DNA from 2 places in the Sinomonas flava genome. Region 2 is predicted to be linked to the other one. Evidence: riboswitches for the same ligand, from Rfam matches in the RefSeq annotation. Region 2 holds a riboswitch; the other holds the start of a gene.
The links. Region 2 has a riboswitch for S-adenosylmethionine ahead of ABD298_RS07860 (DUF1737 domain-containing protein). Riboswitches for the same ligand answer to the same signal wherever they lie in the genome.

Region 1: linked by a shared signal. The riboswitch ahead of ABD298_RS18020 (hypothetical protein) and the one ahead of ABD298_RS07860 (DUF1737 domain-containing protein) in region 2 are both predicted to bind S-adenosylmethionine.

Annotation. Positions count from the first base shown of each region.
Region 1 covers NZ_BAAAQW010000014.1:101,859-116,807, reverse strand. The annotation lists gene ABD298_RS18040 (SRPBCC domain-containing protein) at 1-35, shown strand, start outside; gene ABD298_RS18035 (dihydrofolate reductase family protein) at 48-695, opposite strand; gene ABD298_RS18030 (NADPH-dependent F420 reductase) at 823-1,485, opposite strand; gene ABD298_RS18025 (TetR/AcrR family transcriptional regulator) at 1,604-2,182, shown strand; SAM riboswitch class IV at 2,401-2,512, shown strand; gene ABD298_RS18020 (hypothetical protein) at 2,548-2,793, shown strand; gene ABD298_RS18015 (ABC transporter substrate-binding protein) at 2,892-3,902, shown strand; gene ABD298_RS18010 (ABC transporter ATP-binding protein) at 3,905-4,702, shown strand; gene ABD298_RS18005 (ABC transporter permease) at 4,702-5,577, shown strand; gene ABD298_RS18000 (TauD/TfdA dioxygenase family protein) at 5,607-6,542, shown strand; gene ABD298_RS17995 (LLM class flavin-dependent oxidoreductase) at 6,545-7,888, shown strand; gene ABD298_RS17990 (dihydrofolate reductase family protein) at 8,132-8,698, opposite strand; gene ABD298_RS17985 (ketopantoate reductase family protein) at 8,813-9,766, opposite strand; gene ABD298_RS17980 (muconolactone Delta-isomerase) at 9,852-10,127, opposite strand; gene ABD298_RS17975 (alpha/beta fold hydrolase) at 10,154-10,876, opposite strand; gene ABD298_RS17970 (hypothetical protein) at 10,986-11,639, shown strand; gene ABD298_RS17965 (LysR family transcriptional regulator) at 11,655-12,545, opposite strand; gene ABD298_RS17960 (amidohydrolase family protein) at 12,654-13,682, shown strand; gene ligK (4-carboxy-4-hydroxy-2-oxoadipate aldolase/oxaloacetate decarboxylase) at 13,698-14,390, shown strand; gene ABD298_RS17950 (amidohydrolase family protein) at 14,393-14,949, shown strand, end outside.
Region 2 covers NZ_BAAAQW010000004.1:50,862-65,810, reverse strand. The annotation lists gene ABD298_RS07905 (ribose-5-phosphate isomerase) at 1-411, opposite strand, end outside; gene ABD298_RS07900 (dihydroxyacetone kinase family protein) at 456-2,192, opposite strand; gene arfB (alternative ribosome rescue aminoacyl-tRNA hydrolase ArfB) at 2,397-2,852, opposite strand; gene ABD298_RS07890 (SRPBCC family protein) at 3,039-3,491, opposite strand; gene ABD298_RS07885 (globin domain-containing protein) at 3,498-4,703, opposite strand; gene ABD298_RS07880 (DivIVA domain-containing protein) at 4,779-5,279, opposite strand; gene ABD298_RS07875 (globin domain-containing protein) at 5,276-6,442, opposite strand; gene ABD298_RS07870 (O-succinylhomoserine sulfhydrylase) at 6,633-7,853, opposite strand; gene ABD298_RS07865 (rhodanese-like domain-containing protein) at 7,862-8,272, opposite strand; gene ABD298_RS07860 (DUF1737 domain-containing protein) at 8,269-8,538, opposite strand; SAM riboswitch class IV at 8,585-8,693, opposite strand; gene ABD298_RS07855 (NAD(P)/FAD-dependent oxidoreductase) at 8,836-10,098, shown strand; gene ABD298_RS07850 (SRPBCC family protein) at 10,183-10,683, opposite strand; gene ABD298_RS07845 (ArsR/SmtB family transcription factor) at 10,686-11,060, opposite strand; gene ABD298_RS07840 (acyl-CoA thioesterase) at 11,221-12,201, opposite strand; gene ABD298_RS07835 (cobalamin-independent methionine synthase II family protein) at 12,205-13,425, opposite strand; gene ABD298_RS07830 (hypothetical protein) at 13,512-13,820, opposite strand; gene ABD298_RS07825 (acyl-CoA dehydrogenase family protein) at 14,009-14,949, opposite strand, start outside.

The sequences.
Region 1 (14,949 bases), on a different contig from region 2:
ACATCAAGCGGGTGGTCGAGGAGGGCCGGCCCTAGAGCGTCGCGGCGTCAGTCCCGCGCGAAGGTCATGTGCACGACGCCGCTCTCGGCGACCTCGCTGGTGACGCTGTAGCCGGCCTCGAGCCCGCGCAGGTCCTCCCACAGGCTCTTCCCGCGGCCGAGCAGGATGGGCGAGATCGCCACGTGCAGACGGTCGACGAGCCCAGCCTTCAGGAACGCCCGCACGGTGTCCACGCCGCCGCCGATCCGCACGTCGGCCCCGCCCGCGGCCTCGGTCGCCTTGGCCAGTGCCTCCTCGGGGGTGGCCGAGAGGAAGTGGAACACCGTGCCGTTGTCGAACTCGATGGGCGCGCGGTCGGCGTCGTGCGTCAGGACGAAGACCGGCGCGTGGAACGGCGGCTCGTCGCCCCACCATCCGCGCCAGTCCGGATTGTCCGGGAACGTGTGCAGGCCGAACATCCCAGCGCCCATGATCTCGGCGCCGATGCCCTCGAAGTAGGCCGCCCCGTAGCGGTCGTCGACACCGGTGGTGCCCTCCCCGGAGCGGTCGCCGAGGACCCGCTCGCGGAACGTCCTGGTGCCGGTGTATGCGGCGACGAGGCGCGCCCAGTCCTCGCCCATCGGGTTCTCCGGCGTCTGGTCGGCGGTCGACGCGTAGCCGTCGAGGGAGATGTTGAGGTCGAGGCGAACGGCCATGTGTGGCTCCTTCGGGGGTGGGGGAGTGACGAGGCAGCGCGGCGACGCGGCCCCACCGCAGCCCCGGGGCCTTGTCATCCAGTGCCATTGTGCCGCTCGGGCTCCCGCTGGGCGAGGAGGCGCCCAGTCAGCGGACGATCTTGAAGTTGAACTCCGGCGTCCCAAGAGCGCCCCACAGGCGCAGCCACACGGGAAGGAGCATCTCGGTGCCGCGGGCCGTCGTGATGTCGCCGAGGTCGATGATGTCCTGGTGGCCCATCTCCGCCAGGAGCCCGGACACGGTGGCCTTCGCCGCGGCGTCGTTCCCGGAGACGAACACAGTGCTGGCCTCGCCCAGCTTGGCGGGGTCCGCCATGAGGGACGCGTTGAGCGTGTTGAGGGTCTTCACCACGAGCGCGTCGGGGTGTGCGCGCTGGATCTGCTCGCCGAGCGAGTCGGTGTCCTTCACGAACAGTGTCGGCGGCATGCCGGCGCTGAGGTCCAGCGGGTTCGCGATGTCGACGAGGACCTTGCCCGTGAGGTTCTCCTGGCCTGCCAGTGCGAGGACCTCGAGGGCTGCTCCGCCGCTGGTGGCGTTGATGGCGAGCTCGGCGGCCGAGGCGGCGTCGGTGAACGCGGCGAGCCCCACGGCCGGGTTCGCCGCAGCCCAGGCGGCGAACGCGTCGTCGCCGGTACGGGCGAGGGTCTCGTCCGGGTTGCGGGTGCCAATGGTGACGGCGTGGCCGAGCTCGGCGAGGCGGGCCGCGAGGGCGCGCCCGACCATGCCGGTGCCGAGTACTGCGATCTTCATGGTGCTCCTTCGAGTCGCCATCCGTTCGATGTGACGGATCGTTCCGTCTATTATTTGTGACGGATCGGTCCGTCTGTCAAGCTGGAAGGGCACGGACGGCACGAGGAGGAAGATCGCGGTGACGCGGCGGACGGCTGAAGAGAACAGGCGCAACATCCTGGAGGTGGCCACGCGCCTCTACTACCAGCAGGGGATCCGCGCGGTGGGCATGGACGCTGTCGTGAAGGAGTGCGGCGTTGGGAACGCCACGGTCTACCGGCAGTTCCCCACCAAGGACGCTCTGGCCACCGCCTATGTCCGAGGCGGTGCCGACGCGTGGTTCGAGCGCATGGAGCAGGCCGCGGCCGAGTATGTGGACCCCCGGCAGAAGCTCAGCGCAGTGTTCGAGGTCCTCGCGGAGGACACCGCTGGGGCGGGGTACCGGGGCTGCCCCATGCTGAACACGAATACCGAGTTCCCCGAGGGCGACCACCCTGCGCACCGTGTCGCCGTCGACCACAAGCAGAGGGTGCGTGACTGGCTCCGCACGCTTGCCGAGCAGGCAGGCGCCGAAGATCCCGGCCTCCTGGCCGAGGAATTGCTGATCGTGCTGAACGGCGCCTACGCCACCGCGGCGGTCCTCGATGGGCGCACGTACGGCAACCGCGCGCTCGGTCTGGCCCGGCGGCTCATCGACGAGGCCTGCCCGCAGCGCTGACGCGTATCCGGCGTGCAGGTCCCTGAGCTGACCGGAACACCGCCAAGCCGTCGTCGTGGATGTATGCCTTCGATACTCAGTCGTTTCGTCATCGAGGGTCATGTGGGCCGGAGGCAATGTGACCTTTTAGGGCGCGCTGTTGCCCACCGCGACGTCACGGGTCGTTGTTACGGAGATGGATAGACGGGACTGGTGGGGTTCCGTAGATTCGGGCCCAGGATCAAGAGTCCCGGCGTGAAGCTCTGGCTGGCCGGGCGGCAACCCTCTCCCGTAGTGGGGTGCCCCAGATGAAGATCCGGCCGCGGTGGCCATCCGCGGCAAGTACGGCGCCCGCGAACCGCGGGCGTCCGGGGGATTGGACCACCATGACTGTCACCATCGGGGAGCAGGCCGTCGGCGGCGCGGACGTGCCCCGCGCCATGGGGCACTGGGCCGCTGGCATCGCCGTCGTCCCCTTCGCCGCGGCGGCCGACGACGTCCCGCACCTCGAGTGTCGCCGCTGGCAGCGGGTGGACGCGGGGCACCGCCTCATCCTGACCGGGCAGGCTGTGGGCCCGTGGTGTCCGGGGAGTTTCCTTCCTCTGACCAACCACGAGTACCGGGCCAAGTAGCGCGCCCAGGTTCTTTCTCTTTTCTCCTTATCGCGCGCGGAGTGCCGCTGCGCCCATGAGGGCTGCCTCCGTGCGCCCAGAAACCCTAGGAAAACCCGATGAAAACACTTGCATCCATTGCCGGAGCCGCGCTGGCAGCCGTCCTCGCCGCGGCCGTTTCGGCCTGCTCAGGCCCTGCCGCCGCCACAGGCGCAGGTCAGGAGACCACCGAGCTGCGGTACCAGGGATCCGCGAACAACGTCACCCTCCCCGAACTCGCACAGGATCTCGGCTTCCTCGGCGACGTCAAGCTCGTCTGGGTGGGCAACACGACCAGCGGGCCCCAGGACATCCAGTCCGCCGCGACCGGCCAGACGGACTTCGGCGGCGCCTTCACCGGCGCCGTGGTCAAGCTCGCCGAAGCCGGCGCCCCCGTGAAGGCGGTCGTGAACTACTACGGCGAGGACGAGAAGACCTTCAACGGCTTCTACGTCAAGGACGACAGCCCGATCCGCACCGCCCGTGACCTCATCGGCAGGAAGGTCGCCGTCAACACTCTCGGGGCGCATTCCGAGGCCGTCCTCGACACTTGGCTCGAGAAGAACGGGCTGACCCCCGAGGAGATCAGGCAGGTTCAGCTGGTGGTCCTCCCACCCAACGACACTGAGGAAGCGGTCCGCCGCGGGCAGGTCGACGTCGGCGTGCTGGGGGGAGTCCTCCAGGACAACGCCGTCGCCGGAGGCGGCCTGCGTTCGCTCTTCAGCGACTACGCCCTGTTCGGGGCCTTCGCCGGAGGACAGTACGTCTTCCGCAGCGATTTCATCGCCAAGAACCCTGACACGGTGCGCGCGTTCACGACCGGCGTCGCCAAAGCCATCGAGTGGGAGCGCACCACTCCGCGGGAGACCGTGATCGAGCGCTTCACCCAGATCATCGAGAAGCGCAACCGCGGCGAGAGCACCAAGAACCTGAAGTACTGGAAGAGCGTGGGCGTACCCCGCGCCGGGATCATCACCGACACGGACTTCACCCGCTGGGACGCCTGGCTGAACAGGGCCGGGATCGTGGGTGGGCCCATCACGCCGTCCAAGTACTACACCAACGAATTCAACGATCTCGCGAAGGGATGACCATGACCCCTAAGATCAGCCTGCGCGGCGTCAGCCAGCACTTCCAGGTCCGCGGCGGAGGGACCCTGACGGCCCTCGACAGCCTCACCCTCGACGTCCAGGACGGCGAATTCCTCACCCTGGTCGGACCGAGCGGCTCCGGCAAGACCACCCTCCTGGATCTGCTTGCCGGCCTCACGAGACCCGCCTCGGGTGAAGTCCTCGTGGACGGCACGCCGATCACCGGCCCCGGGCGGGACCGGGCCGTCGTGTTCCAGCAGTACGCCCTCTTCCCCTGGCGCACTGCCTCCCAGAACGTCTCGATCGGACTCGAAGGGACAGGGCTGGGCAGGGGCGAACGGGCCGAGCGGGCCACCCACTACCTCGGCCTCGTCGGGCTCGCCGGCTTCGAGGACCGCTACCCCCACGAGCTCTCGGGCGGCATGAAGCAGCGCGTGGCGATTGCCCGCAGCCTCGCGTTCGAACCCGACATCCTCCTCATGGACGAGCCCTTCGCCGCGCTCGACGCCCAGACGCGCGAGCAGCTCCAGGGCGAGCTGCTCCGGATCTGGCGAGCCACCGGCAAGACGATCGTGTTCATCACCCACGGCATCGAGGAGGCGGTCTACCTCGGACAGCGGGTCGCCGTCCTCAGCTCCCGCCCGGGCCGCCTCAAGGCCCTGGTGGACATCCGCCTCCCGGACCACGACGACGAAGCGGACATCCGCTCGCACCCCGCCTTCGTGGAGTACCGCCACGAGGTCTGGAACCTCCTGCACGACGAGGTCCGCCGCGCCACCACAGAAAGGATCCCCGCCTGATGAGCACGCTCACCGCACCCTTCCGGCCCGCCGAAGCTGTCGCAGATTCCCCCTCCGCCACGCACCGGCCGGACGCAGGCCGGGGCCGCCCGCTCCGGCGAGCCGGCGCCGTCGTGCGCTCCGGCCTGTGGAAGTCTGCCGCGATCGCGGCGTTCCTGCTCCTGTGGGAGGTGGGGCCGCTGTGGTTCGCCGCGCCCTCGACGCGCGTCTTCCTCCCGCCCCTGCACGAGGTCCTCGGTGCGGGGTGGAAGCTCCTGGCCAATGGGGCGCTCGAGGGGCACCTGGCCGCGAGCCTGACCCGCTCGGTCGCGGGGTTCGGTGTTGCCGTCGTCCTCGGGGTCACGGCCGGGCTCCTCATCGCCTGGTTCCGGCCCGTGAGCACCTTCATCACGCCGCTGCTGGAAGTCTTCCGCAACACGGCCGCCCTCGCGCTGCTGCCGGTGTTCACGCTCCTGCTCGGGATCGGCGAGGAATCCAAGATCACGATCGTGGCGTACGCGGCGTTCTTCCCGGTGCTGCTCAACACGGTCGCCGGGGTGCGGACCGTGGACCCGCTGCTTGTGCGTGCGGCCCGCTCGCTCGGCCTCTCCCACCTCTCGCTGTTCCGCAAGGTCATCCTGCCCTCGGCGGTGCCTCCGATCTTCACGGGCATCCGTATGGCCGGCACGGCCTCCATCCTCGTCCTCATCGCCGCCGAGATGGTCGGGGCCAAGGCCGGGCTCGGCTACCTGATCGTCAACGCGCAGTCGAGCTTCCTCATCCCGGACATGTACGCAGGCATCCTCACCGTCTCACTCCTCGGCCTCGCCGTGAACACGCTCCTGGTCGCCCTCGAGCGCCACCTCTCCCGGTGGCGCGTCGAGGCCAACTCCTGAACCTGCCCTTCCAACCGAAAGGACCCGTCATGACCAGCACCGCCATCTCCACCCGTCTCGCCTTCACCAAGATCGGCGCGCGCATCGGCGCCGAGATCCGCGGCCTCGACCTCAGCCGAGACCTCTCGGAGGAGACAGTCCGCGAGATCCGTGGCGCCCTCAACGAGCACAAGGCCCTCGTGTTCCGTGAGGCGAACATCCGCACCGACGAGGACCAGGTCCGCTTCGCCTCGCGCTTCGGCCCGCTCACCAAGGCCCACCCCACCGTCGCCTCGGTGGACGGCGCCGAGAACGTGCTGCCCGTGGACAGCGAGGACGGATCGGCGAACACGTGGCACACCGACGTCACCTTCGTGCTCAACCCGCCTCAGGCCACGACCCTGCGCAGCGTCACGGTCCCCTCGTACGGCGGCGAGACGCTCATCGCGTCCTCGGCGGCCGCGTACGAGGACCTGCCCGCCGAGCTGCGGAACTTTGCCGACACCCTCTGGGCGATCCATACGAACGACTACGACTACGCGGTGCCGAAGAACCTCGAGCACGCCACGGCTGAGGAACGGCGCAAGGTGTTCACCCGCATCAAGTACCAGACCGCCCACCCCGTGGTGCGAGTCCATCCCCTGACCCGGGAGCGCGGCCTGTTCATCGGCGGCTTCGCCCAGCGCCTGAGGATCGTGGGGCTCTCCAACACCGAGTCCCGGGACATCCTGCGGCTCCTCCAGGCCTACATCACCCGGCCCGAGAACGTCGTCCGGGTCAACTGGGAGCCCAACCAGCTCGTCCTGTTCGACAACCGCATCACGCAGCACTACGCACCCTCCAACTACGACGACCAGCCCCGCAAGCTCAACCGCGTCACCATCGCCGGAGACATCCCGGCAGCGATCGACGGAACGCGCAGCCAGGCGATCGAGGGCGACTCCTCGCACTATTCCGAGGTCGTCTCCATCGGGACGGGGGCCTGAACATGGGCAAGAAGCTGCATCTCAACGCGTTCCTCATGAGCACCGGCCATCACGAGGCGTCGTGGCGGCTCCCCGAGAGCGACCCGCACGCGGGAACAAGCCTCGCGCACTTCACACGCCTTGCCCAGACCGCCGAGCGGGGGAAGTTCGACTCGGTGTTCTTCGCTGATTCGCCCGTGCTGTGGGGCTCCGTGGGCCGGCGGCCGATCGGCGCCGTCGAGCCCACCGTCCTCCTGGCCGCCCTCGCGGCCGGGACGGAGCGGATCGGGCTCATCGCGACTGCGTCGACGAGCTACAACTCCCCGTACAACCTCGCGCGCCGATTCGCGTCCATCGATCACCTCTCCGGCGGCCGCGCAGGCTGGAACGTCGTGACGACCGCGGGGGCCGACGCCGCACGCAACTTCGGACTCGACGACCAGCCGCTGCACCGGGACCGGTACGAGAGGGCGGCCGAATTCCTCGACGTCGCCTCCGAGCTGTGGGATTCGTGGGACGACGAGGCGATTCTGGCCGACAAGGAGGCCGGCATCTGGGCCGACGCTGCGCGAGTGCGTCCCGTGGACCATTCCGGCCCTCACTTCTCCGTGAAGGGCCCGCTCGACATACCCCGCTCCCCGCAGGGCAGGCCCGTCATCGTCCAGGCTGGCTCGTCGGAGGACGGGAAGAGCCTCGCCGCGCGCTACGCCGAGGCCGTATTCACTGCGCAGCAGACGCTGGGGGAGGCGCAGGCGTTCTACAGCGACCTCAAAGCCCGCACCGCCGCGGCCGGGCGGGACCCGGAGGGGATCAAGATCCTTCCAGGCATTGTCCCCGTCCTTGGGGGGACCGAGGCCGAGGCGCAGCGGCGCGAGCGGGAACTGGACGAGCTGATCCGCCCGGAATACGCGCGGGACGAGCTCGCGAAGACCCTGCGTCTGGCCCCGGAAGACCTCCCGCTGGACCGAGAGCTGCCCGCTGGGCTCCCCGAGGAGGACGAGATCGAGGGCGCGAAGAGCAGGTACACGCTCATCGTGGGCCTGGCACGACGCGAGCGCCTGACCGTGCGGCAGCTGATCGGGCGCCTTGGCGGGGGAAGAGGACACCGGACCATTGCGGGCACGCCCGAGCAGGTCGCGGACGCCCTCCAGGCTTGGTTCTCAGGTGGGGCCGCCGACGGCTTCAACATCATGCCTGCGGCCCTGCCCTCTGGGCTCGACGAGTTCGTGGACCACGTCGTGCCGCTGCTCCAGGCCCGCGGCCTGTTCCGCGAGGACTACATCGGTAGGACTCTGCGAGAGCACTACGGGCTCCCCACACCGTCGCGCCAGTCCAGCGCCGAGCAGGGTCTCGCGCACGCGTCCTGACGCCCTCATCCACGACGGAGTGCTGGTCGCACGGCCACGAGGCACGACGGCGGGTGCGCACCCGTCGTCGTGCGCTCACTCCCGCTCGGGGGCTCATCGCATTTGAGGGTGCAGTCGGCCACGTCCCCGCCGCGGCGCTTGAGGGTGTGAAACGAGGTCATCCAGGACGTGGCACCTGACCTGGCTGCGAGGCCGCCGGCGGAGAGCTGACGCGGGGGCGGTGGGGCACGCGGCTCCGCCGGCTCAGCGCCTCACCTCGTACCGCGTCATCACGACGCCGCCGGGGAACGTCCGCGTCTCCATCAGGTCAAGGTTCACCCAGCTGTCCATTGCGGTGAAGAACGGGGTGCCGCCGCCGACCAGGACGGGATGGGTGGCCAGCACGTACTCGTCGATCAGCCCTGCCTGCATGGCTGCTGCCGCGAGCGTTGCGCCGCCGATGGTCATGGGGGCGCCGTCCTCGTCCTTGAGCCGGGCAATCTCGGCGACCGCGTCCCCGGCGACGAGGCGGGTGTTCCAGCCGAGGTCGCCGTCCAGCGTCGAGGAGAACACGACCTTCGGCGAGTCGCGCCAGTTCCGCGCGAACTCGATCTCCAATGGGTTGGCGTCGGGCTGCTGGTCCGCGGTCGGCCAGTAGACGCTCATCGTCTCCCACAGCTTGCGTCCGTACAGGGTCAGGCCGCTCGCTCGCTCCTGGTCGAGCCACCACCCGAACAGCTCTTCGCTGGGCCCGCTCCAGCCGATGTCGTCGCCAGCCGCTGCGATGTAGCCGTCCAGGGTCACGTTCATGCCGTAGATCAGTTTCCGCATGGCGCCAGCCTTCCACCAGCCGGCCGCCAGCGTAAGAGCGGGCGGACCTGACCCGCGGATCGATGCTCTCACGCGACCGCGCACGACGGCGGGCGCCCACCCGCCGTCGTGCGCTCACTCCTGCTCGGGGACGGTGGGGCTTGAGGCAGCCGCCGCCTTCGCCCGGTCGTGGACTCGGATCTGCAGGAGGGCAAGGTCCGTCAGGGGCGTCTCGACGCCGAGCCCGCGTGCGGTGGCGGCGAAGTCGCCGATGAGGTGCTCACCCTCGTGGTCCCGGCCTCCGGTGAAGTCCCGGTAGAGCGAGGGGACGAACGGGGAGCCCGGCTGGGTCAGCATCTCCAGCGACGACCGGTGCGAGGACTCGGACGCCGGGTAGCCGGCCGCCTTGAGGACCCCTTCGGTCTCGGCGATCACGTCCCGGATGAACGACTGCCCTTCCGGCACCGCCGAGATCTCGCCGAAGCTGGCCCGCATGAGGATCGATCCGACTCCGGAGGCCACGATGAACGCCCACTTGTGCCACATCGTCGTCAGGATGCCCTGCGTGACCCGCAGCCTGTAGCCCGGCACGGAGAGCTCGCGCCCGACCGCCTCGGCGCGTGCGGTAGGACCGCCCGGCTGGGCTCCGAGGACGATCTCGGCCAGCGGGAGCACCTGGCGGATCGCCCCGTCCGCGGTGACGTGGGTGACGACGCGCACCGACCCGCCGAGCACACGGTCCGTGCCGAACCGGTCGTTGAGGAGCCGGAGGTGCCGCATGCCGTTGAGGAAGGGGAGGACCAGCGTCTCCGGGCCGATCGCCGGCCCGAGCTGGTCGAGCACGCTCTCGAGGGCGCTCGCCTTGAGTGCCAGGATCACGAGGTCGTACGGCCGGTCCTCGAGCTGCTCGGCCGTCAGAGCGTGCACCGGCACCGTCTCGTCGGTGTCCGGGCCGGTCAGCCGCAGACCCTTCCCCAGCTGTTCCGCCCGTCCTGCCCGGACCAGGAAGGTGACGTCCCGGCCGGCCTGGGCCAGTCGCGCCCCGAAATAGCCGCCCGTCGCCCCAGCGCCCGCGATCAGTATCCTCATTGCCTCGCCTCCTCCGTCAGGGTACCGGCGCCGCGCAGGGTACCGGCACGGCGCGGCGTGGCACGGCGCGTTCGACGGCGCCGCCTCACTCGCGCTGGAGCGGCTGCTCCTGCGGGTGGGTGGCCAGCGCCTCGACGGTGATCGTCTGCCACGGGAACGTCGGCAGAGCCGACAGGACGTCGTGGAGCTCCGTCGCGTCGTCGGCCTCGTACCAGCCGATCGCCGTGCGCGTGCCCGGAACGCGCCAGAGGCGGCGGAGGATCCCGCGGTCCCGCAGCTGCTGGGCATACTCCCGCTCGGCGGCCTTGATCCGCGCAGCCTCCTCCACCGGCATGACCGGCATCCGGTTCTCCTGCCTCACCAGGAATTCCATGGTCGTCTCGCTCTCTAGTCGGCCGACGCCGCGGCGCCGGACTGGAGGAGGTGCTGCGCGAGCAGCTCGGGGTTGGTCACGAGGACTTCGTGGTCGGCGTCGAGCTCGGTGACGTTCCAGCCGGCGGAGTCCGCCCGCTCCGCGAACCGGGCGAACGGCGTGCGCCAGCCAGAGCACAGGAGGTAGTCGCCGGTGAACGGGAGCTCTCCGAGCCCGCGCCCGATCGAGTCCATGTAGGTCTTGGCAGGCTGCGGCGTGAGCCGCGGGGTGAGCTCGTCGATGACCTGCTGGTCCGTCACGCCGAGGTTGGCAACCGGCCGCGGGTCGATCACGAGCCCGTCATTGGCCTCCGCCGATTCGAGGTAGTGCGCCGCCGCGTGCTCGGGGAGGAGCCGGATGGCGGCCTCGCCGGCCTCGGGCAGGAAGCCGTCGACGATGACAAGGCGTTTGATCCGGTCCGGGATCTCGGCCGCGACCCCCGTCACGACCATCCCCGCGTAGCTGTGGCCCACCAGGACGACGTCGCGCAGCTCCTCCGTCTCGATCGCGGCCCGCACGTCGGCGATGTGGGTGTCCAGACCGACGTCGGGAGTCAGCAGGTGGGCCCGGTCGCCCAGACCCGTCAGGGTTGGGGTGAAGACCCGGGCGCCGGCGGCTTCGAGGAGGCGCTCCACCGGTCTCCAGCACCACGCCCCATGCCACGCCCCGTGGACGAGCACATACGTCTCCTGATCCAAGTGCCGCTCCTTCTCACTGGTTCTCACTGCCGGGTTCTCACTGTCGCCGTTGCTCGGACTCAGTGTACGGGCGGGTATTCGGCGCCCATCGCGTGGGTAACCTTGAGCCATGGCCTCTTCCGCACCCACTCCCGAGACGAGGTGGGAGCCCCTCAGCGCGCAGGCTGCCGCAGACCTGCTCGCGTCGTCGCCCGTCCGCTGGTGGCTCTCGGGCGGCGTCGCCCTCGACCGCTGGCTCGGCGAGCCCATCCGCGAGCGGTCCAACACCGACGTGAGCGTGGTGTTCGGCGACCTGCCGCAGCTCGTGGCGAGCCTTCCGGCCGGCTACGACGCGTGGGCAGTGCGCGATGAGGACGACCTCGTGCCGTTCGCAGAGGTCCAGGCAGGCGACGAGGTGCAGCCCGTGCTCATCCGCGACGTCGGCAAGGACGCGTGGGTGCTGAAGGTCAACCTGGAGGATGGCGCGCCGCGGGCGTGGGTGTACAAGCGGGACCCGCGGCTCCAGCTGCCCTGGGACCGCGCGGTGCTCGACGTCGGCGGCATTCCCACCGGTGCGCCCGAGGTGCAGCTGGTCTGGAAGGCGCTGCGGCCGCGCCCGGAGGACGACGTCGACAAGGACGCGGTGCTGCCCCAGCTCTCCGACGAGGCGCGCGCCTGGTACGAGCGGTGCATCCTCTCGATCCACCCGCACTCCTCGTGGTCGATCCACGTTCGCAGCCCCTTCGCCCCGGCGAAGGCGAGCTGGAACCGCAAGCGCAGCTGACCGCCGTCGTCCGCCCTATTCGCGCACCGCGGCCAGGACCAGCGAGCGGAACCACCGCTGGGCCGGCGTCAGGCTCGCCTCGCGCCGTGTGTACAGCGACACCGGGGTGCTCTGCCCCGGCCACGGGAGGTCCGCGATCAGCAGCCCCGGGAACCAGCCGGTGAACACCTCGGCGACGTGTCGCGGCAGCAGGACGACGAGGTCGGTGGCCTCCAGGACCGCGGGCACGGTCGCGTACTCCTCGACGGTCAGGACGATCTGCTGCATCAGCCCGTGCTCGGTGAGCGCCTGCAGCGGGAAGATGTGGCCGCCGCGCGCCGAGACGCGCAGGAAGTGCCGGCCCGCGAACATGTCGGGCCCGGTGGGCGGCAGGGGGTGCTCGCCCGAGACGAGCGCGACGTACTCGACGGCGCGCACGTGCGAGCGCCACAGCCGCGGGCTGCCGATCATCGACACGGTCATCGCCAGGTCCACCGTTCCGCGGGTGAGCCCGTCCTCGACCAGGTCCGAGTCCAGCCGCTCCACCTGCAGGTGCGGCCGGGAGGCCTCGCGCGTCAGCGCCGTCATGATCGGCGGGAGGAACGTCTGCTCGCCGATCGAGGTGAGCCCGAGCGTGAGCTGGCCGTTGAAGCCCGCGGGCTCGAAGGCCTCCGTCTCGTTCACGGTCGCGTCGATCTGCGCGAGCGCATCGTGCAGCGGGCCGAACAGCTGGGTGGCCTTCGCGGTGGGCACCATGTCATGCCCCTCGCGGCGGAACAGCTCGTCGTCGAACCGCGCCCGGAGCCGCCGGAGCGTGTAGCTGACCGTCGGCTGGGTGACGTGCAGGCGCTCGGCGACGGCGGTGACGCTGCGCAGTTCGTAGAGCACCACGAACGTGCGCAGCTGGTTGAGGTCGGTGAGCGCCATCCATTGATGATATCTATGCAGGCGCCAATGAATATCTATTCGACTGCATCCGAGCGCCCTGCCTAGCATGGTTGGAGACAAGCCTCCAAGTGACAAGGACGACACTCGTTGATCATCGACATCCATGGCCACTACACGACGGCCCCGGCCCAGCTCGGCGCCTGGCGCGACCAGCAGATCGCCTTCACGGAAGGACGGGGCGAGGCTCCGGACCCGGCGACGCTGAAGATCTCCGACGATGACATCCGCGAGACCATCGAGGCGAACCAGCTGCGGCTCATGAACGACCGCGGCAGCGACATCACGGTCTTCAGCCCGCGCGCCTCGTTCATGGCCCACCACATCGGCGACCTCGAGGTCAGCAAGACCTGGGCCCGCATCTGCAACGACCTCTGCGCGCGGGTCAGCGAGCTCTTCCCCGACCGGTTCCTCATGGGCGCCATGCTGCCGCAGTCGCCCGGCGAGGACCCGGCCACCACGGTCGCCGAGCTGACCCGGGCCGTCGAGGAGCTCGGCGCGGTCACGGTCAACCTCAACCCGGATCCGTCAGGCGGCAAGTGGACCGCACCGGCGCTGACCGACCGGTCCTGGTACCCGATCTACGAGAAGCTCGTCGAGTACGAGATCCCCGCGATGGTGCACGTCAGCACCTCCTGCAAGCCGGTCTTCCACACCACGGGCGACCACTACCTCAACGCGGACACGACCGCCTTCATGCAGCTGCTCAAGGGCGACCTGTTCAAGGACTTCCCCGAGCTCAAGCTCGTCATCCCGCACGGCGGCGGCGCGGTGCCGTACCACTGGGGCCGGTTCCGTGGCCTCGCCATGGCCCTGGGCAAGCCGGAGCTCGAGGAGCACCTGCTCAACAACGTCTTCTTCGACACCTGCGTCTACCACCAGCCCGGCATCGACCTGCTCACGAAGGTCGTCCCGACGGACAACATCCTCTTCGCGAGCGAGATGATCGGCGCCGTCCGCGACATCGACCCGCGCACCGGCCACTACTTCGACGACACGAAGCGGTACGTCGACGCCACGGAGAGCCTGACCGACGCGCAGCGCGCGCAGGTCTTCGAAGCCAACGCCCGCCGCGTGTACCCGCGCCTTGACCGCGCCCTGACCGCCCGCGGGCTCTAAAGAGGAGGAACCACCTTGCGACTGAACAACCTCGGACTCATCCACACCAACATCGAGCGTCCCGACCCCGAGGACGTGGCACGCCTCTCGAAGTTCGGCGTCGCGACGATCCACGAGGCGATGGGCCGCGTCGGCCTCCTGCGCCCCTACATCCGCCCCGTCTACAACGGCGCCAAGCTCTGCGGCCCGGCAGTCACCGTGCTGCTCCAGCCCGGCGACAACTGGATGTTTCACGCCGCCGCCGAGCAGGTGCAGGAGGGGGACGTCATCGTCGCCGGCTGCACCACCGAGAGCGAGGACGGCTTCTTCGGCGAGCTGCTCGCCACGTCGCTGAGCGCCCGCGGCTGCAAGGGCCTGGTGATCGACGGCGGTGTCCGCGACGTGGCGGACCTCGAGAAGATGGACTTCCCCGTGTTCTCCCGCGCCATCAACGCCAAGGGCACGGTCAAGGCCACGCTCGGCTCCGTGAACGTCCCCGTCGTCGTGGCCAACGCGCTCGTCAACCCGGGTGATGTCGTCGTCGCGGACGTCGACGGCGTCGTCGTCGTGCCCCGCGAGCTCGTCGGCGCGGTCGCCGAGGCGAGCCAGAAGCGCGAGGACAACGAGGAGAGCAAGCGCCAGAAGTTCCGCGAGGGCGTCCTCGGACTCGACCTCTACGGCATGCGCGAGCCGCTTGCCGCCGCCGGCCTCGAGTACGTGGAGAACTGACCATGGCGCACGGAAAGACGACGGGCGACTTCGAGAAGACCCCCGGCTGGCTCGACTGGTACGAGGGCCCCTCCAAGCCCACCTTCCGCCTGCCCGCCGGCGCGGTCGACGCCCACTGCCACGTGTTCGGCCCCGGCGCCGAGTTCCCCTACGCCCCTGAGCGGAAGTACACGCCCTGCGACGCCTCCGCGGAGGAGCTCTTCGCCCTGCGCGACCACCTCGGCTTCGACCGCAACGTGATCGTCCAGGCGACTTGCCACGGCGCCGACAACCGCGCACTGGTCGACGCGCTGCGCCGCAGCGAGGGCCGCGCCCGCGGCGTCGCGACCGTCCGCCGGGACGTGACGGAGGAGCAGCTCGCGGAGCTGCACGAGGCCGGTGTCCGCGGCGTGCGGTTCAACTTCGTAAAGCGCCTCGTCGACCGGGTCCCCACCGACTCGCTCGAGGAGATCGTCGAGAAGATCGCGCCGCTCGGCTGGCACGTGGTGATCTACTTCGAGGCCGCGGACCTGCCCGACCTCTACGACTTCTTCTCCGCCATCAAGACCGACGTCGTGGT
Region 2 (14,949 bases):
GCTGGCCTCGTCGAACACGTACGTGAGCCACTCCCGGACGTTGCGGCGGGCCTGCTCGATCCCGACGACGCGCTGGCCCATGCACAGGACCTGGGCGTTGTTCGACAGGACGCTGCGCTCCACCGAGAAGCTGTCGTGCGCGGTGACGGCGCGGATGCCCCGGACCTTGTTGGCCGCGACCGCGACGCCGAGCCCGGTGCCGCAGATGAGGATGGCGCGGTCCGCCTCGCCGCGGGCGACCATCTCGGCCGCCGTCGTGGCGATCGTCGGGTAGTTCGTGTGGCCGTCGGCGTCCACGCCGACGTCGGCGACCGAGACGACCGCGTCGTTGCCCTCGAGGTCGCGCTTGATGATCTCCTTGTAGTCGAAGCCGGCGTCGTCTGAGCCGACCACGATCCGCCATGCGGGCATGTGTGTCTCCTTCTGTGGGGTTTCGTTCTGGACCGAGGCCCGGGTCAGTCCTCGGCGAGCACTGCGTGGACGCGGCCGGCGATGAGGGCGAGCGAGAGCGCGCCGGGATCCGGGACGCCGAGCGCCTTGGTCCCGTGCGAGCGCGCGCGACCCATGACGGGCATGAGGTCCGCGGTGGCCGTGGCTGCCGTGGACGCAGCGGACGCCGCCTCCTTCCACGCCTGCGCCAGTCCGTCGCCGGCCTGGACGCGGGACGCGAGCGTGTCCGCGAAGGGCACCAGCGCGTCGACGAGCGTCTTGTCGCCCACGCTCGCCTTGCCGTACGCCATGACGGCGTCCTTCGCCGCGGCGATGCCCGAGGCGACCTTCGGCGCCGAGACGGCCTCGGTGTTGCCGAGGTGCCCGGCGAGGGTCGTGAGGATCAGGCCCCAGATCGCGCCCGACGTCCCGCCGGCGCGGTCCGACCAGGCGTCTCCGGCGCCCTCGAGGAGGCTTCCGGCGCCCGCGCCGCGCTCCACGAGACCCGAGGCCGCAGCAGCGGCGGCGACGGTGCCGCGCTTCATGCCGATCCCGTGGTCGCCGTCGCCGGCGATGGCGTCGATCCGCCCCAGCTCGTCGGCCTCGGCGCCGATCGCGTCCCGAGCCGCCTCGAGCGCCGCCGCGATGCGGGCAGCAGCCCGGCGCGAGTCGTCGCTCGCCTCGGGGAGCGGCCGCTCGGCGTCGTCCGCGCCCGCCTCCTGGGGCACGACGGCGACGAGCGCCTCCCGCTCGATGCTCCCCGTCCGGAACGCGGGGGTGTCGGCGGGTGCGAGCCACAGGCGCTCGAGCTCCTCGTCGACCCAGAGGAGCGTCAGGGACGCGCCGGCCATGTCGAAGCTCGTGCAGAACTCGCCCACCTGGGGGTCGACGAGCGTGAGGCCGGCATCCTCGAGCAGGTCCGCGATCCGCGAGAAGACGACGTAGAGCTCCTCATTCTTGACCGAGCCGAGCCCGTTGAGGATGGGGACCACGCGGCCGCCGTCCACGGTGGCGCCGTCCGGGACCTCGGCGCCGTCGAGGAGGTGCTGCACGAAGAGCTCCGCCAGCCCGTCGGCGCTGGGGATGTCCGTGATCTCGATGCCGGGCTCGCCGTGGATGCCGAGGCCCACCGCCATCTTGCCCTCCGGGACGGTGAAGAGCGGGGCGTCGGCGCCGGGCAGCGTGCAGCCGGTGAAGGCGACGCCCATGGACCGGGTGCGGGCGTTGGCGAGCCTGGCCACGCGCTCCACCCCGTCGAGGTCGTACCCGGCGGCCGCGGCGGCGCCGGCGGTCTTGAAGACGGTGAGGTCACCGGCGATCCCGCGCCGCTTCTCCGTCTCGGACGGCTGGGCGCTGAAGATGTCGTCGGTGACGAGGACCGTGCGGCAGTCGATCCCGTCCCTGCGGACGGCCTCCTGCGCGGCGCCGAAGTGCAGGACGTCCCCGGCGTAGTTGCCGAAGCTCAGGAGGACGCCGCGTCCCTGATGGCTCGCGCGGATGACCGACTCGACCTGGTGGGCCGACGGCGAGGCGAACAGGTTGCCCATCGCCGCGCCGTGCGCAAGCCCCGGGCCCACGAGCCCGCCGAACGCGGGGTAGTGCCCGGACCCTCCGCCGATCACGAGGGCGACCTCGTCCGCGGAGGAGCGCGTGGACCGGGACACGCCGCCGGAGACCTTGCGGACCCAGCGGCCGCTGGCCCTGACGAAGCCGTCCACCATGTCGTCCGCGAAGGACGCCGGGTCGTTCCAGAGTCGTGTCATGGGGATGCTCCTCGTCGTTGAGCCAGCGGTGCCGCGGGGACGGCCCAGGCACTCGGTAAACCTCTTTCCTATAGGATATTTGACGAGAAGTGACCCACGTCAAGTCACTTCTGGATCAGACGGATTTCTGAGGGGTTGAGGGGCCACGTCCCGATCACGTCTCAAGGACGGGAGGGCGCACACTGGCGCACGCTCTCTCGCGGGTCAGTCTGCGCGCGGAGAGCGTCGGCCCGATTTGATCTCGCTGCGGCGCCGCTTGGCGTCGAGCCGGCGGCTCTGGGAGCCGCGGGTCGGGCGAGTCGGGCGGCGCGGTGGTCCCGGAGGGGCGAGGGCCTCATCCAGCAGATCGGCCAGCCGGTCCCGGGCTGCCTCCCTGTTGCGCAGCTGCGAGCGTTCCCCGGAGGCGACGATGCGGAGGCGACCTCCGACGAGCCTGTTGGCGAGCGCCCTGAGGATCCGCTCGCGTTGGATGGGGGAGAAGGCGGTGCTCGCACCGGGATCGAAGAGCAGCTCGACACGGCTGTCTGTGGTGTTGACACCCTGGCCGCCGGGGCCGCTCGAGCGGCTGAATCGCTCGACGATCTCGGCCCCGCGGATCACGATTCCGCGTGGCGCGCCGGGCGAGGGCGGCAGCCGCAGGTCCCGGGGAGACGTATTCACCTTCCCATTCTGCCGCCGCGCGGCGAGCTGGCCATCCTCACCGCCTCGGGTCTCCGCGAGCGTCCCGTCCTGCTCGCATCGAGGGCTGCAAACCGCCCGCACACCGCGTGTCGGATCCGGAAACGCCGGTGCGGACGTCCAATGCGAGCAGGAGGGGACCGAAGCGCGGTGGACTGCGGTCCCGGCTCAGCCGCGCAGGAGGCGCTGCAGCACCGTGCGGTACCCCAGCCTCGCGCCGAAGGCCACGGCGGCGAGCAGGGGCCCGCCCAACCGGCCCACGCCGAAGTCCTGCTGCCAGCGGACGGTCGCGCCGCCGTCGTGCGCGGAGACCGTGAGCTCGATCGCGCCGTGCACCAACTTCCCGCCCTTGACGATGCGGGCGTGCCCGGGCCGGGCGCCGGACGGCGGCTCGACCGACTCGACCACCATGACGTCGTCGAAGCCGTAGCGCCCGATCATCGTGCAGGCCACGAAGCGGTGGCCCGGCCGCAGCTCGGCCGCGGACACCATGCCCTCGGTGACGCGCGTGAACGGGACGAGCCGGTCGTGGGCGCGCAGGTCGAGCACCCGCGCCCACGCCTCCGAGGGCGGACAAGGCGCCCCGAGAGTGATCTCGAAGCGCCTCAGCCGTGATGCCATGCGGGATTACTCCTCGGTGTCGGCCTGCCACAGGTCCGGGCCGAAGACCTCGTACTGGATCTTCCGCGCCGGGACGCCGAGGCCGAGCAGGCGCTCGCGGACCGCCTGCATGAACGGGAGCGGGCCGCAGAGGTAGTACGTGGCGTCCTGGGGGAGGTCCACGGCCGTGACGTCCATGAACCCCTGGTGCTCGTTCGGGCCCAGCTCGCCGCCGGGCTGCTCGAACCAGGAGTGCAGCGTGGCGTTGGGCAGGCTCGCGAGGTCCTGGGTGATCTGGTCGCGGAGCACGAAGCTCTCGGGGGAGGTGCCGGCGTGGAGGAAGAGGACCTCGCGCTGGGAGCCCTGCGCGGCGAGGTGGTTGAGCATGCCCGCGTAGGGGGTGACGCCGATCCCGGCGCTGGCGAAGACGAGCGGGCCGTCGCCACCGGCCAGCACCACGTCGCCGAACGGCGCCGAGAGTGTGACCTCGTCCCCGACCTTGAGCGAGTCGTGCACGAGGGTCGAGACCTCGCCCTCGGGCTTGCCGGCGTCGTGGACGCGCTTGACGGCAAAGGTGCGGTGGTGGCCGTCGTCGGTCCGCGTGAGGCTGTACTGGCGCGGCTGGTGCAGGCCGTCTTTGGTGGGCATCTGCAGGGTCACGTACTGGCCCGGCTGGGACGGGTACACGTCGCGTTCGTCGGTGCGCTCGACGACGATCGAGACCACGTCGTCGGTCTCGTGCCGCTTCTCGACGACGCGCCACGTGCGCCAGATGTTCTCCGGCTTGCCGCCGAAGTCGGCGTACAGGCCGCGCTCGAGGTTGATGAGCGTGTTGGCCATGATCCAGTAGACCTCGTCCCACGCGGCGGCGACCTCGGGGGTCACCGCCTCGCCGAGCACGTCGGCGATGGCCCAGAAGAGGTTCTCGTGGACGATCTGGTACTGCTCGGGGGCGATGGCCAGCGCGGCGTGCTTGTGGCTGATCCGGGACAGGAGGTGCTCGGGGACCGAGTCGGGGTTCTTGAGGAGCATCGTCGCGAACGCGGCGATCGAGCCTGCGAGGGCCTGCTGCTGGTGCCCGTCCGCCTGGTTGCCGCGGTTGAAGACGCCGTCGAACAGCTCGGGGTGCGCCGCGAACATGTGCTCGTAGAAGCGCTGGGCGATGGTCGTGATGTTCTCCCCGACAACGGGGAGGGTCGCCTCGATGACCGGCACTGAGGTGGATGACAGCATTGGCACTACTCCTTCACGAACGGACGACGGCGGGTGGCTGGCTTGGCCCGTCGGGCTGGGGTGGGAGGGGGCAGGCTACTGGCCCGACTTGGGGACGTCGCCGAGCTTGTCGACCTGCTCCGCGAGCGCGTCGATGACGGCGCGCAGCTGGACCTGGGCGACCTTGGTGTAGGTGCGCACGTACTCGATCTCGTCGATGGGCGTGGTGTAGGCGGGGGCGGCCTGGGTGGTCGCGACGGCCTGGCCCTCGCTGCGGCTCACCGCGGCGTTCTCGGCGCGGCGCAGGATCTCGCTGTACTGCGTCCGGGCGCTCGCGACGAGGTCCTTCGAGTACTGCTCGGCCTCCGCGACGAACTTCTCCGCGAGCACCTGCGCCTGGCTGATGATCTTCACCATCTCGTCCTGCGCGTTGGCGCCGCGTGCCTCGAGCTGGACGCGGTCGGCGTCCATCTGGTCGGCGACGGCCGCCAGGAAGTGGTGCACGGCTCCGGGTTCGTAGCCATGGCCGACCTGTTCGAACGTGGCGTTGCGGACGTCGGAGGGGCTGATCCGGCCGCCGTGGGTGGAGGTGCTCATCGGGTCCCTTCTAGCTGGTCTTCTCCGGTGGGGGACGAGTTGTCCTCGACCCCGGTGTAGTCCTCATAGCGGATGTCGTCGCGCGGCACGCCCGCGGCGACCAGTTCGCTGACGGTGTGGCGCACCATCGGCGTCGAACCGCACACGAGGGCCAGTCGCCCCACCGACGAGCCGTGTGCGGCTGCGGCACTGCCGACGTACCCGGTCAGTCCGGGGAACGTCGGGTCGTCCGAGACCACTGGGTGGAATGAGAACCACGGTTCTCGGGCCGCGAGGTCCGCGAGCCTGGACTGGTCGTACAGGTTCCAGGGGACGCGGGCGCCGTGGAAGAGGTCCACGCGCGGGCCGAAGCCTGTGTCGCGCCACTGCGCGGCGACGCTGTCGAGGACGGCGGAGAGGGGCGCGAGCCCCGTTCCTCCGCCGATCAGGAGCAGGTCACGGTGGCCGTCGACGGCGAGCTGGTCGCCGATCGGTATGCCGACGCGGATCGTGTCTCCTGGGCTGGTCCTGCGCACAGCGGCCGTGCTGAACAGGCCGCCGGGGATGAGCTGGACGTGGAACTGCACGATCCCATCCGCGCGGGGTGCGTTGGCGGGGCTGAGGTACCGCCAGGTCCGCGGCAGCGCGGGGACCTCGACGGCGACGGCCTGGCCCGGCTTGAACGTGAAGTCCTGCGGCATGCGGACATCGAGCACCGCGACATCGAGGCTGCGCCGGTCTACGGAGAGGACTTCGCCCTCCCACCACGGCGGGGTCTCGTCCGAGGAGTCCTCGGCGGCCACGACCATGACCTTGGCGATGAGTCCGTAGGCCTCGGACCAGCTCCGTGCCACCTCGTCCGTCCACTCGGGGCCGAGGAACTTCTGGAGCGTGGCGAGGAACGAGGCCCCGACCATCGAGTAGTGCTCGGGAGCCACGGAGAAGCGGCGATGGTCGCGTCCGAGCTGGCCGATGAACCCTTCCACCTCATTGAGGCGGTCGGCGTGGCTGATGATGTGCCCGAGTGCTGCGAAGAGCTTGTCCCGCTGCGCGCCCATCGCGACGGGGAACATCTCCCTGACCTCAGGGTGGGTCGCGAACAGGTGCGAGTAGAAGTACAGCGGAACGTCGTCCCCGAGCGAGGCCGCCATCGACCATGTCCGCTTCAGCGCGCTCGAATCCACGCGGCCGTCCCTTCTGCGCCTAGCGCGCACGTCCGCCCCGGGGGGCTGTCCTCTTGCGTCTGCCACCCCCCTGGCAGGTACCGCCTGAAGCAACCTACTATGCATGGCGCGTGTGGTTCCACTCGGAACATAGCGGCCGTTCTGTCAAGCCCGGCCCGCAGCTGGCGCGCCCGACGACGCGCGGCGCCGCTCAGCGGGCGACCGCGCGCAGGGCCTGCCCGAGGTCCCCGATGAGGTCCCCGACGTCCTCGAGCCCTACCGAGAGCCGCACGACGCCGTCGCTCAGCCCGATCCCGGCGCGGCCCTCGGGGCCCATGGCGCGGTGCGTCGTCGTGGCAGGGTGGGTGATGAGGGACTTGGCGTCCCCGAGGTTGTTGGAGATGTCGATGACGCTGAGCGCGTTGAGGAAGCGGAACGCGGCCTCCTTGCCCTGGCCCTCGGCGGCGGCGAGCTCAAAGGTGAGCACGGTGCCGCCGGCGCTCATCTGCTTGCGGGCGAGCTCGTACTGCGGGTGCGAGCGCAGGTGCGGGTACTTGACCCAGCTGATGTCCGGCTGCGCCTCAAGCCATTCGGCGATCGCGAGGGCGTTGGCGGAGGAATGCCGCACCCGCAGCCCCATCGTCTCGAGGCCCTTGGCGAGCACCCAGGCGTTGAACGCGGACAGGGCGGGCCCGGTGTGCCGCATGAGGTGCCTGACGGGGCCGTCGATGAACTCCTTCGTGCCGAGGACGGCGCCGCCGAGCACGCGCCCCTGTCCGTCGATGTGCTTCGTCCCGGAGTACACGATGACGTCGGCGCCGAAGTCCAGGCTGCGCTGGAGCAGGGGCGTCGCGAAGACGTTGTCGACGACGACCTTGGCCCCCGCTGCATGCGCGAGGTCGGCCACGGTCTGGATGTCCACGATCTCCTGCATCGGGTTCGAGGGCGACTCGAAGAACACGGCCGTGGTGGGCACCGAGAGGGCCTCGCGCCACTGGTCCAGGTCGGGGCCGTCCACGAACACGGCCTCGACGCCCCAGCGGGGAAGGATCTCGTTGAGGATCACGAAGCACGAGCCGAACAGGCTCCTGGCCGCCACCACGCGGTCTCCCGCGCCGAGCAGGGCGCCCAGGGCCGTGAACACCGCCGACATTCCGGAGGCGGTCGCGAAGCACGCCTCGGTGCCTTCGAGGAGGCGCAGACGCTCCTGGAAGGTGGCGACAGAGGGGTTCCCGTAGCGCGAGTAGACGAAGCGCTCGTCCTCGCCGGTGAAGGCCCGCTCGGCGGCCTCCGCCGAGTCGTAGACGAAGCCCGAGTTCAGGAACACGGCCTCGGAGGTCTCCTGGAAGTTGGTGCGGAGGAGCCCGCCGCGCACGGCCTGGGTGTCTTCGCTCCAACCGGCCGATAGATTGTGGTTGGTGTCAAACGTCACGAAAGTACTTAGTCCTGTCCCAGATTGGTCGGCAGCCCGCGGTTCTTCCACCCGTTCACGGTGCGGTGGCCGTCGGGGCCGGGGTGTCCCTCGAAGCCTTCGAGGATGTTGTAGGCCGTGAAGCCGAGGTTGGCGGCCACCTCCGCGGCGGCGACGGAGCGGTTGCCCGAACGGCACAGGAACACGAGCTCGGTGCTGCCCGGCTCAGGGGCCTGGAGCGTCAGCTCCATCACGAAGTCCGGGTTGGGGATGCCTCCGGCGAAGACCCAGGGGATGAAGAGCGGGTCGTTCTCGGTGGCCTTGGTGTCGGGGATCCCGATGTGGGCCCACTCCTCCTCGGTGCGGACGTCCACGAGGACGGCGCCGTCCTTGAGCTTCTCCCACGCCTCGAGCGGGTCGATGTCGCCCGCGTAGCTCACGCGTGGCCCTCGCCCTCGTACTCGAGCCCCTCGACGGCGGAGGCCACGGCGGCGTCCGCGCGCGCCACGGCATGCGGGAGGATCACGGCCTGCGCCACGATCACCTCGGAGCCGTTGAAGGTTGCGGCCGGGCTGCCGTGCAGCACGTACCCGTCCGCGAGAGCCTGGGAGATGCGGGCGCAGAACTCGCGTGTGTCCGGGCCCGTGAGGAGGCGGTAGGCGAGCTTCTCCTCGGCGGGCCCGGAAGGAGCCGCGGGATCGTTCAGCGGTGTGGTCTCAGCCGGCTCTGTCACAGTCTCGGACATGGGGCTCCTTCGGGCTTTGCTCTCGATCAACGAACGCCGAGTACTCACCTGAGGCACCCCGCCGAAAGGAGGGTTGCCGGCCAGCTAGTCAGGGCTTTCCACTGGCACTCATTACTCTGCGTTGAACGTAGCACGCGGGCATGGGGGCAGCCATGGCCAGGCAGTAACGATTGGCAACATGCCACGGGCGGCGCCACGGGGCGCCCGCCGGCCGCCCGCAGCGGTTCAGATCCCCTCCGAGCGGGTAATGTGCGCCCCGTGGACGAGAACTACGAAGTCATCGTGGTCGGCGGAGGGTTCGCGGGCGTGGCAGCCGCGCGTGAGCTTGGGCGCAAGGGCGTGCGGGTCCTCCTGATCGACAAGAACCCCTACCACCAGTTCCAGCCGCTGCTGTACCAGGTGGCGACTGTCCAGCTCGGCGTCTCGGAGGTCGCGCGCTCCCTGCGCGACATCTTCCGGGGCCAGCCGAACGTGCGCGTGCTGCTCGCGGAGGTGACCGGTGTCGACCCGGCTGCGAAGCGCGTGACCACCTCGGACGGCAGGACGTACGAGGGCCGCTTCCTGGTGCTCGCCTCGGGCGCCGAGGCCAACTTCTTCAACACCCCTGGCGCCGAGGAGGGGACGTATCCGCTCTACTCCGTCGAGGACGCCGTGGGCCTCGGCGGCTCGTTCTCGAACATCCTCGAGGAGGCCGACCGGGTCGACGACAGCTCGGAGCTGCATTTCGTGGTGATCGGCGGCGGCCCCACCGGCGTCGAGACCGCGGGCGCCATGGCCGAGACCGTGAAGTACGTCCTCCCGGACTACTTCTCCCAGCGGCTCGCCTCGCGCTGCCGCGTGCACCTCGTGGACATGGTCCCGAACGTGCTCCCTCCGTTCTCCGACAAGTCCAAGGAGTACGCCCGACGGCGCCTGTCCGGCATGGGCGTCCAGCTGCACCTCGGCGTGCCCGTCAAGGAGATCACCCCGGACACGGTGGTGCTCAACGACGGCACCGCGATCCCCGCCGACCTGGTCGTCTGGGCGGGCGGCCTCAAGGCCGGGCCAGTCGTGGCGCGCTCGGGCCTGCCCCAGGGCCGAGGCGGGAGGATCGACGTCAACGAGGACCTCACCGCGCCAGGGGTCGAAGGCGTGTACGTCCTCGGCGACGCCGCGAACATGACCGACGACAAGGGCAACAAGCTCCCGCAGCTCGGCTCCTGCGCGCTGCAGGCCGGGGGCTGGGCCGCGAAGAACATCCTCGCCGACATCGAGGGCCGCCCGCGTGAGCCGTTCCACTACTCGGACAAGGGCTACATGGCCATGGTGGGCCGCGGCGCCGCCGTCGCCGAGGTCGGGCCCGGGCCGGATCGCAAGGTCCTCGCCGGCCCCCTCGCGTTCCTCGCCTGGCTCGGCGTGCACGTCTTCCTGCTCTCAGGCAGCCTGCAGAAGGTCCGGGCCCTGGCGACCTGGCCCAGCGACTACATCAGCCACCGCCGCTCGTTCGTGGTCCTGAGCCGCCCGGACAAGCCCCGGGCGTAGCAGGGCGCGCGGTGTAACGGGGAACGCCCGCACGACGGCGCCGGGTCGCCTCGGTGACCCGGCGCCGTCGTGCGTGCCGCCGCGTCAGCGCACGGCCTGCGCCTCGGCGAGGATCGCGTCGATCTGGCCCGAGGCCTCCTTCATGCCCTCCTCCATGCCCATCTCGGCCATGCGCTCGAGCTGCTCGAGGGAGCGGAAGGCCGAGACCGTCGTCATGCGCGTCCCGGCGCCGGCCTCCTCGAAGGTGACCGTGAACGTCGCGCTGTCCTCGGGATCGAGCGGGGAGCCGTCCTCGTTGGCGAAGCCGTCCTCGATCTCGAGCCGGTCGTGCGGGCTGATGGCGAGGAACCGCCACCACCCGTAGGCCTTCTCGCCGTCGGGGCCGGTCATCCAGTAGTGGCAGAGGCCCCCGGGGTGGAACTCGTGGCGGCCGAACGTGGCCGGCCAGCCGGGAGGGCCCCACCAGCGCTCGAGCTTGCGCGGGTCCTCCCACACGTCCCACACGCGCTCCTTGGCGGCGTCGAACTCGGTGACGAGGGTGAAGGTCAGGTTGTGGGTGTCCTTGCTGCTGCTGACGAAGGTCATGGTCATGTCCCCTGGTCGTGGCCTGTGCGCGGTGGCGTCTCGTCGAGGATCGCCTCGATGCGCCGGATGCGGTCCCGCCACAGCTCCTCGTAGGCGTCGAGGAGGCGGGCCGCCCTGCGGAGCGCCGCGGGGTTGGAGTGCACGATCTGCTCCCTCCCGCGCCGTTCCTTCGTGACGAGCAGTGCCCGTTCGAGCACCGCGACGTGCTTCTGGACCGCCGCGAAGCTCATGGCGTAGTTCTTCGCGAGCTCCGAGACGGACTGCTCCCGCAGCATCGACTGCCGGAGGATGTCCCGGCGGGTCGAGTCCGCGAGGGCGCCGAAGATCCTGTCGATCTCCTCGTCCGTGAGGTCCCGGGGCTTCTGATCTACAACCATTTGGTTGCATGTTAGTCCCTGCGGGGCCGCCCCGGCAAGGCCCCGTTGCGGGGTCCCGTCCCGTCGGTTGCGGGGTCCCGTCCCGTCGGTTGCGGGGTCCCGTCCCGTCGGGGACGGGGACGGGACCCCGCAAGCCCGGGGACGGGACCCCGCAACGGCGCTAGGACTCGAGCATGTGGTTCGGGAGGCGTCCGCCGGGGGCCTTGCCGCGGATTGTCAGCAGCTCGCGGGCGTGCGCCCACAGGCGCCGGTCCTCGTCCGAGACCGGCTCCCACGGCGGCACGGGCACGGCGGCGCCGCTCTCGTCCCGGGCCACCATGACGGTGAGGCAGTACGTCGTGAGGTTCAGCTCGTGGCCCCGCGGCGAGCCCGAGCGGACGTGGACCGCGACGTGCATGCCCTTCGTCCCCGTGTACACGAGCCTCGCCTCGACCTCCACGACGTCCCCGATGAGCAGCGGACGGTAGAACCGCACCCCGCCGGAGAACACCGCGACCGTGTCGCGCCCGCAGTAGCGCGAGGCACACACGTACGCGGCCTCGTCGATCCACTTCATGACGGTGCCGCCGTGCACCTTGCCGCCCCAGTTCACGTCGGTCGGCGCGGCAAGGAAGCGCAGCACCACCCGCTCCGCCGTGCCGGCGTCCGTGTACTCCTGCTGCTTCATCGACGCGACGATCTCGTCCCGCACCGCGATGCGTGCGACGGCGTGCTCCTCCGCCTCGCGCTCGGCCTCCGTGCGAGGTCCCCACCGCGGGACCTCGACGGGGCGACCGTCCGGGCCGACGGCGACGAAGATGACCAGGCACTGGCTGCGCATCGTCGGAGTACCGCCCTTCGGGTCGCCTGAGGAGACGACCGTGCGGATGTGCATCGACGTCCGGCCCGTGTAGACGATAGTGGCCGTGACCTCGACCATGTCGCCCACGTTCACGGGGTCCGCGAAGTGGATGTTGCCCACGTAGGCCGTCACGCAGTACGTCTTCGCCCAGCCGACCGCCGCGGCGTAGGCCGCCTTGTCCACCCACTCGAGCACGGTGCCGGCGTCGACGGAGCCCGAGTGGCCCTTGTCCGTCGGCGCGGCAAGGAAGCGGAGGGTGACCTCGTGCGCGTCAGGCGAGCCGCCGGCGTCGTGCGCCACCGCTCAGCCCCAGAGCCGCTGCGTGGCGAGCTTGGCGCCCTCCGAGAGGGCCTCGAGCTTGGCCCACGCGATCTGCGGGTGGACGCGGCCGCCGAGGCCGCAGTCCGTCGAGGCGATGACGCGCTCGCGGCCCACGATCGAGGCAAAGTTCTCGATGCGGTCCGCGACGAGCTCGGGGTGCTCGACCACATTGGTGGCGTGCGAGACGACGCCCGGCACGATCACCTTGTCCTCGGGGAGGTCGAGGTGGCGCCAGACCTTCCACTCGTGCTCGTGGCGCACGTTGCCCGCCTCGAAGGAGTAGGAGCCGGCGTTAATCGAGAGCATCGTCTGGGCGATGTCCTTGAACGGGATGTCGGTGGTGTGGGGGCCGTGCCACGAGCCCCAGCACAGGTGGAAGCGGATCTGCTCCTGCGGGAGGCCGCGGATCGCGTGGTTGAGCGCGTCCACGCGCACCTGGGTGAACTTCAGGTAGTCCTCGACGCTCGGCTCGGGGTTGATCATGTCCCAGTTCTCGGCGATCGAGGGGTCATCGATCTGGACGATGAGGCCGGCGTCGGTGATGGCCTTGTACTCCTCGCGCATCGCGTCGGCACACGCGTAGACGAGTTCCTCCTCGTCCGTGTAGTACTCGTTCAGGAGCCGGCTCGCGGAGCCGGGGGAGAGGGCCGGGAGGAAGCCGGTCTCGTAGCCGTTCGCCGCGAGCGCGGCCTTGAGGTTGGCGACGTCGCGCTGGACGGCTTCCTGGCCGGTGTACGTGATCGGGCCGGTCACGGTGGGCTGCAGGACGGTCTTTCGGCCGGTGAGGATGAACGAGTTCGGGTCGTTGTAGGCCTCGTCGAAGCGGACGCGGTCGCGGCGGTCCTTCATGGTAGTGAGGCGGATGCGGCCGGGCTCGGAGCGGATCTGCTCCGTCATCTGCCAGCGGTCCACGCCGCCCTGGGTGAGGCCGCCGAGCCGGCTGAACGAGTAGTTCCACCACGCGCCGTAGTCCACTGAGTTGGACATGGTGTGGCCGTACTCGCCGTCGTTGGGGAGAGTGACCCCGGCCTCGCGCTGCTTCGCGACGATGTCCTTCACGGAGCCGGCGAGGAGTTCCTCGAAGGCCGAGGCGTCGCCGGGGTTCTCGGCCTGGGCGGCGTTGGCGGCGAGGAGCTCAGGGCTGCGGGGGAGCGAGCCCGCGTGCGAGACCTGGATGAAGTCGGTGTTGTGGATGGCGTTCATGGTGCCAGTGTTGTCCACGCACGCGGCCCGGTGCGAGCACCTCCGCCGAGATCACCCCGTGTGACGCCGAGGTCGCCCCTGCGGCGTCAGTCGCGGTCGACGTCCCCGAAGCCCGTGTGCGAGTGGCCCTTGTCGTCGGGGATCCCGCCGGCGCCCCCCGTGGCGAGGCCGCCCGGGTGGGGCCGGACGCGCTTCCGAGGCGCCTCGGGCGTCGACTCGATGGGCCGCAGGGGCTCGCCCGGAGGGGTGTCCGCGAAGCGCCGCGGGTCGCGCAGCTCGGTGAAGTCCTGGTTGTGGCCGTAGTGGTCGCCCTGGTCGTAGCCCTCGTCCAGGGGAGCGTCGTCGTCGAGTGCGGGGAGTCCGGGTGGCGGTGCGTCGCGGTCGGTGCGTTCCATAGGTGCACGCTAGACGTACGACGACGCCGCGCGCCAGAGCAGTTCGCCCTGCGGGAACGCCGGGGTCCTCTCGCGCGCGGCCACGCGGGGGCGGGAAGTCGCGTTGCCGCCCGCAAGTCGTCCTTGATGGGACTTCTCGCCGACAACGCGACTGCTGGCGGCCGACGCCTCAGAACCGAACGTGCCGGTCAGACGAACGCCGACTTGCCCGTAACCGCCCGCGCGACGATGAGGGAGTTGATCTCGTACGTCCCCTCGTAGGTGTACAGCACCTCGGCATCGCCGAAGAGCTTGGCCATCTCGTAGTCGGTCGTGATCCCGTTGCCGCCCAGCACCGAGCGCCCCAGCGCCACCGAGGAGCGGGCGAGCCGGGTCGTCGTCGCCTTGGCCATCGCCGACTGGACCATCTCGAGCTGCCCGGCCTCCTGGATCCGCGCAATCCCCACCATGAGCGAGAGCGAGGCCTGGGCGTTGCCGAGGATCTCGGACAGCTGCTGCTGGACGAGCTGGAACGCGGCGAGCGGCTTGCCGAACTGGAACCGCTCGAGGGCGTACGCCCGGGCGATTTCGAACGCCGCGAGCTGGATGCCTGCGGCCTGCCAGCCGACCCACGCGCGGGAGTCCCGCAGCAGGTCGTTTGCCTGGCAGAACGCCGTGGCCCCGGGGAGCAGGTTCGAGTCCGGTATCCGCACCTCGTCGAGCACGATGTCCGCGTTCTGCATGATGCGCAGCCCGATCTTGTTCTCGATCTTCGTGGCGGCGAATCCCGGCCGGTCGGTCTCGACGATGAAGGCCTTGATCGCGCCGTCGGCCGTGTCCCGGGCCCAGACGAGGGCGAAGTCGGCGATCGTCCCGGCCCCGATCCACCGTTTGGCTCCGCGCAGGACCCAGCCGTCGCCGTCGCGCGTCGCCGACGTGGCGAGCCCGCCCGCGATGTCCGAGCCGTGCTCCGGCTCGGTCAGGGCGAACGCGCCGAGCGAGGTGAAGGACTCGAGGCCGGGCAGCCAGCGTTCCCTCTGCTCCTCGGATCCGAGCTCGCTGATCATCCCCACGACCAGTTCGTTGTGGATCCCGACGAGCGCCGACAGCGAGACGTCGGCACGGGCCACCTCGGAGTACGCGAGGCCCG